DNA from 2 places in the Paenibacillus sp. O199 genome. Region 2 is predicted to be linked to the other one. Evidence: riboswitches for the same ligand, from Rfam matches in the RefSeq annotation. Region 2 holds a riboswitch; the other holds the start of a gene.
What was found. Region 2 has a riboswitch for glycine ahead of gcvT (glycine cleavage system aminomethyltransferase GcvT). Riboswitches for the same ligand answer to the same signal wherever they lie in the genome.

Region 1 (3,391 bases), on a different contig from region 2:
AAAGAGCGAATGCCTCTTATATGCAGCAAATTTTGCAAACCATATGTACAGAACGAGAGTATTTTCTATGAGTTATAATTTGTGATTTCTAGTGGGTGGGTAGCGCTATGAAGAACATTCGTGCAAAGAGAGTTGCATCGAAGGGGCAGTCTGGTGGCTGGAAGCATGCCGGATTGCTGCTTAGCGGAGTGGGCATATCCAATCTAGGTGATTTCATATATATTGTGGCGATTAACCTGATGGTATTGAATATGACACAGTCTCCAGCGGCAGTCGCAGGGTTGTGGATTATCTCGCCGATTGCTTCGGTGTGCACTAAGTTTTGGTCAGGCAGCCTGATTGATCGTTATGATCAGCGACAGCTGATGATTGGTGCTGATATGCTACGGGCATTGTTGGTGGCGGCGCTCCCACTGATGTCCAGCCTATGGATGATGTACGCAGTGATGTTTCTGATCAGCATGTCTTCATCTATATTTGTCCCTTCCTCTCAGGTATACATTACCCGATTGGTACCTGCTGAACGGCGTAAGCGCTTCAATTCCCTACAAGCCCTGATCAGCTCAGGGGCATTCATTACCGGCCCAGCAGTTGCAGGAGTGATGCTAATTTATTTATCTCCGGCGGCAGCCATTTATGCCAATGCGGTTTCCTTTGCTGCTTCTGCGTTGATTCTAATGTTTCTTCCCAAACTGGGCATTGGAGAACAGAATATAGGGACGGGAAGCAGACTGACACCTCGGATGATTGCCCAGGATTGGAGAGCTGTACTGAGCTTCAGCCGAAAGTCGGGCTACGTGGTCGGTATATATGCCCTGTTCCAGATTATTCTGGTGGTCGGCATGTCGCTGGATGCCCAGGAAGTGGTATTTATCCGTCAGGTGATGAACCTGCCTGAATCACAGTACGGAGCATTAATGAGTATCACCGGAATCGGTTATTTGGCAGGTTCCATGCTGGTTTGGATGTTCGCCAAACATTTGCCGATCCGTCACATGATGGGTGGCGGTGTACTTCTGGTCGCGCTGGGTTATTTTCTGTTCTCCCGTTCATTCTCGTTTGAGCTGGCGGCGGTTGCCTTTATTCTGCTCGGTCTGTGCTCCGCACTGGCGAATACGGGCCTGGTTACCTTTTATCAAAATAATATCCCTATCGATCTGATGGGGCGAATGAGCAGTGTACTTGGACTAGTGTTAAGTATGTTACAGGTGGCTTCCATTTTGATTGCAGGCGTAGTGGCCGAGCAGTTGTCACTTCGTATGGTATATACAGTTGTATCCGGGGTTATGCTGCTGGCTGCGTTGGGATTGTGGGTGACGAGTATGCTTCCTTCCCGAAGCAGGTATTACGATGAACCATCGAAGCCCAAGGCGATGGTGGGGTGACAGGCAGAAATACGGCAATTCTAGTACAGAATAAAGGTTGCCTGAATACCCGAACCGTTCTGTGGAACATAACATAAATAGTATTAAACACTGATAGTCACTAATAGAAAATAAAAAAAATGTATACGCTTTCGAGATGAAACGCATTAACACATTCATGTGATGAAAGTTTACAGTTTATTCGGTTATCTTGTGTATAAAATGGTAAAAAGCAAATATTCGCAAAGAAATCGTTAAGTTTGTTGACACTGATCTTCCGGTCGATTAATCTTAATGAGAAAGTATTAAAAACTTCAATTATCGTTCTGGTACAAGATCAGAATGGTTCCATACAGCGAATGATAGCGAGCGGGAGAGACCTGGGCATGTCGAGTAAAATGGCAGCTGTCGGGCACCGAAGGAGCAAGCTGCTACGCACCCGGCGCAGCGGTTAATCTCTCAGGTAAATGTACCATCGTTGGACGCAACTCTGGAGAGTGCGCGATATGCGCCACCCAAGGGGTATATGGTCAAGCAGCACGGTGTGCAGGGTGACATCACCTGTGAATACAGGAATGCATCGATCCGCCGCGCTGCTTATCATGAAACTCTCAGGTATCGAGGACAGAGAGAGGGCCTAGGGCCTTCTTCTGTCCTTTTCTCATGTCATCATTCAGTAATAAAGGAACATTATGGGTGTGTGTCTGGATGAAAATGACGATTATAAATGGAGGGTTTGCGATGCGTTTTAAAGACGTTTTTTCAATTATTGGTCCGTCCATGACAGGTCCATCAAGTTCACATACGGCTGGAGCGGCAAGATTGGGGCGAATTGCCCGTCAGTGGCTGGGATGCACGCCTGAACGTGCTCGATTAACACTGTATGGCTCGTTCGCCGATACGTATCAGGGGCATGGTACAGATCTTGCGTTGATCGGTGGCCTGCTTGATTATGTGACTGATGATCCACGTATACCGGATGCAGAACAATATGCAGAGGAAGCGGGTATGGAGGTAGAGTTTTTCACAAGCGGCCTGCCTGCTCCTCACCCGAATACGGTCAAAATTGAACTGTGGCATGGAGCCCGCCAATGCTCACTAATCGGTGCTTCCATCGGCGGTGGTAGTGTATCAGTGCATGCATTGAATGATTTTCGTGTACAGATCAGCGGAGAGTTCCCCACACTTGTACTGCGCCATTCGGACAAAGCAGGGGTGCTCGCTTCCGTAACCTCGACCATCAGTTCGTCCGGGGTGAACATCGGGTACATGCAAGTGGATCGGAAAGCCCGGGATGGTGAAGCATTAACAGCGATGGAGATGGATGGTGTGCCGAATCCTGAGATGCTGAACCGTCTGCGGTCACTGGATCATATGCTGGACATTCGCGTGATTGATTTAAAGAGAGGGGTCGAGCCTGATGCGGTTTAAACATCTACATGAACTGAATACCATCTGTACAGCAGAATCCAAAACCATTGCCGAGCTGATGATCGAAGAGCAGGTTCAGGAGACGAATATCCCGGAAGCGGATGTTGTACAGCAGATGTCGGATTACTATCAGGTGATGAAGGAAGCTGTACACAAAGGGCTGACAGAAGATACGACATCACGCAGCGGTTTGACTGGCGGAGACGGCAAAAAAATGGCTGAGTACATTCGTAAAGGTGAGACTTGTTCTGGAGATGCTTCTGCACTGGCCATGGCGTATGCCCTTTGTGTATCGGAAGTGAATGCCTCCATGGGCCGGATCGTAGCGACACCGACAGCCGGTTCTTGCGGCATCATTCCGGGTGTGTTTATCAGCTCCCAAGAGCGTTTTGGCTGGAGTGACGAGCATCTGGTGAACGGTCTGTTCTGTGCGGGAGCGATTGGTTATGTGATTGCCAACAATTCATTTATCTCCGGTGCCGAGGGTGGCTGTCAGGCTGAAGTGGGTTCTGCAATCGGTATGGCCGCTGGAGCCATGGTGGAGCTGCGTGGAGGGACGCCTGAGCAAGTGGTTCATGCGGTTGGCCTCGCGTTAA
Region 2 (3,391 bases):
CGTCGCCAACGACGATGTCAGCACCCAGCTTGCCTGGGGCTTCCAGCAGACCCAGCGATAGCGGGTTGGCGCTGACCACGAGCAGGCTCTTGTGCGCATGCGCAAGGTCTGCGGCCTGTTTTACATTTTCCACGGCGCCGAAGAAGTTCGGGCTTTGAATCATGACGGCTGCGGTGTCATCGGACACGGCGGCTTGCAGGGCATCCCAGTCTGTTACACCATTTTGATATCCAATCTCAACAATCTCCAGATTGAGGCCGTGAGCATAAGCTTGCAATACCTGACGGGATTCGGGGTGCACGGTACGTGACACAATCAGTTGTTTGCGGCGGGTTGCCGCTGCGGCCAGATTGCCTGCTTCCGCAAATGCAGTTGCACCATCGTACATGCTGGCATTGGCTACAGCCATGCCTGTCAACTCACAGATGTAGGATTGAAACTCGAAAATCGCCTGCAATTCTCCTTGGCTGATCTCGGGTTGATAAGGTGTATAGGCTGTATAGAACTCGGAACGGGAGATGACATGATTAATGACGGAGGGAACGTGGTGATCATAAATGCCTGCACCCAGGAAACTGGCGTGTGTCTCGAAGTTGGCATTCGCTGCCGCTTGCTTCGACATATGACGTGTCAGTGCGTATTCATCCAGTTTGGAGGAAACAGGCAGTTCGCCCTGATAGCGAATCTCCTGTGGAATGTCATGGAACAGATCCTCAATCGTTTCCACGCCGATGGTTGCCAACATGGCACTCTGATCCTGCTCGGTCATGGGGATGTAGCGATGCTTGCTCATGCTTGATCAGCTCCTTGAGTAGGTGTCTTTGGCGCACGTATCCGTTTATGAAAAGGGGTCTTCACGACCTCGGCTTTCAGTTTCTTGCCACGAATCTCAATCTCCAGCGGGGTACCCAGTGCAGCATATTTGCTGTCAATCAAGGCCAGCCCCAGATTACGTTTTAACGTAGGCGACTGGGTGCCTGTGGTTACTTCACCAATCTGTACGCCTTCGGCGTAAATGGGATAATGAGGACGAGGGATGCCGCGCTCCAGCACTTCGATGCCGACCAGCTTGCGGGCAGGCCCATCATTTTTTTGCTGCAACAAGGCTTCATGTCCGATAAACGGTCCTGCATTTAGCTTCACAAACATACTTACGCCAGCCTCCAGCGGTGAGATGGTTGCGGACAATTCCTGTCCATACAGGGGCAGCTTGGCTTCAAAGCGCAGCGTATCCCTGGCACCCAGTCCTGTCGGAACGAGTCCGTGACCTTCTCCCGCTTGCATCAATCCGTTCCAGACCTCAGCAGCTTGTTCCGCGGGAACGTAGAGCTCAAAGCCATCTTCACCCGTATATCCGGTGCGGGATAACAGCAATGAAACGCCACATACCTTCGCATTTTCCACAAAGCGGAAAGGCTCAATCGAAGACACATCGGTGTCTGTCACCGCTCTGAGAATATCCACTGCCAGCGGACCTTGCAGAGCAAGCAGCGCCGTTTGATCCGAATCATTGGTCATCGTTACGCCTGGCGTCATGTGCTGTTGCAGCCATGCCCAGTCCTTGTCGATGTTGGAGGCGTTAACCACCAGCATATAATGCTGGTCTTTCAGTTTATAGATCAGCAGATCATCGACCACGCCGCCATCCGGATAACACATTAACGTGTATTGGGCCTGACCGGGAACGAGTGTTGTTACATCATTAGTGGTCATGTGCTGTAAAAAAGCTTCTGCGTGTTCACCTTGTACGGTGAATTCACCCATGTGAGATACATCAAATAATCCGGCACGTTCTCGCACCGCTTCATGCTCTTTCTGAATTCCACTGAATTGTACCGGGAGCTCCCAGCCACCAAAATCAATGCATCGTACGCCTTCATATTGCTGATAGAGTGGAAAGAGTGGGGTTCTAAGCAAATCGGACATCCAATCACCTCGTCATGGGCCGTCAACCGGCCGAGTGTATAACCGTGGATCAATGAATCTGGCATCATATTTTATTATAAAAGTAAGGTAAGGACGCTATAGGCAGCGCCGCTCTATAACCTGTTTTCGTTTTTTTGGGAAAAAGGAAAAGGACAGGCCAAAGAATCGGCATGCCAGAAGCACGCTGTATTCTTAGGCTCTGTCCTTGGTACCTGAGAGTTACCCCGCCGCATGATGCAGCAGGTTTCCCCTTGGGTGATCATAACGCCCATACAGGGCGATTAGATGCTCTCCAGAGTTGCGTCCCGTAAAAGTCCTTTTGCCTGAGAGATTCACCTCCGCTTGTCGGTGGCTTACTCCTTCGGCGTTACCGCATGTACACCCTGATTCGGGTGTCAAGGGTAATCTCTCCCTTTACATTCATCCGCGGGTATTGCATAGACCAATTAAACACATTTACTACTCTCATTAAAGCCTGAATCGTCTATTGATGTCAAGAACGATATCATAGATATGAACAAAAAATCCGAATGAAATTTTTAATTAACATTATAATGTACGTCTATTTATAAAGAGTGCGCTTACTTTTCTAATATTCACCATTATATGTAGGAAGGGTCCATTTGAGTTACAGGCATATATAGAAGAAAATCAAATAAATTGTAAGGTATCTTGACATTTGAATCGAAAATATCATACGCTATGTTCTGGGAAAAAGGTTAAGGTCAAAGAAACGCATGCACTCATTAATGAAAAGCGAGGCGGATATCGATGAGCGAATTGAAAAGTGATTTCCTGTACAGTGAAGAGCACGAATGGGTGCAGACCGTAGGGGAGGATACCGTACGTATTGGCATTACCGAGTTCGCGCAGCATCAGCTGGGTGACATTGTGTTTGTGGAATTGCCTGACCTTGAATCGGATGTAAAAGCGGAAGACGGCATTGGAACGATTGAATCCGTCAAAACCGTCTCGGATTTGTTTTCTCCTGTCAGTGGAACGATTATTGCTGTGAATGATGCATTGCAGGATTCCCCGGAGCTGGTTAACAACTCCCCATATGAGGAAGGCTGGATGATCGAGATTCGTGTTGAGGGCGACCTCACAGCAGCACTTTCCACATTGATGAACGCGGATGCGTATCGTAAACATACGGAATAATATTAAGGTACAAATTTCCGCTAGATACGGAGTTTCAGCTTGATGGAAAAGTCCTTTAACGTAATAAAATGAATCGATTAATTAAAGATCCGGATGGTGATACAGCTCATTCGGAGAATACTTAGGCGCAATTGCCTCACCTGGGACAGGGTGAGGTAATTGCGCTTTTTTCGTTGTTAACAGACGAATGGGATGGAATGAATATCAATTAACGTGTTTCATCATTATTTCTAATTGAGATAGAAACAGCTCGTTCAAATAGAATAAATTTACAATTTCATATGTCATTAAAATGGGGCATTTC

Region 1: another riboswitch for glycine. It lies ahead of sdaAB (L-serine ammonia-lyase, iron-sulfur-dependent subunit beta); the one in region 2 lies ahead of gcvT (glycine cleavage system aminomethyltransferase GcvT).

What each region holds. Positions count from the first base shown of each region.
Region 1 covers NZ_LGRP01000013.1:36,553-39,943, reverse strand. Annotated here, with positions in the region: gene A6049_RS19220 (phosphotransferase enzyme family protein) at 1-78, shown strand, start outside; gene A6049_RS19215 (MFS transporter) at 108-1,385, shown strand; glycine riboswitch at 1,725-1,848, shown strand; glycine riboswitch at 1,853-1,994, shown strand; gene sdaAB (L-serine ammonia-lyase, iron-sulfur-dependent subunit beta) at 2,106-2,795, shown strand; gene sdaAA (L-serine ammonia-lyase, iron-sulfur-dependent, subunit alpha) at 2,785-3,391, shown strand, end outside.
Region 2 covers NZ_LGRP01000019.1:66,122-69,512, forward strand. Annotated here, with positions in the region: gene gcvPA (aminomethyl-transferring glycine dehydrogenase subunit GcvPA) at 1-793, opposite strand, end outside; gene gcvT (glycine cleavage system aminomethyltransferase GcvT) at 790-1,926, opposite strand; glycine riboswitch at 2,124-2,224, opposite strand; glycine riboswitch at 2,228-2,350, opposite strand; gene gcvH (glycine cleavage system protein GcvH) at 2,698-3,087, shown strand.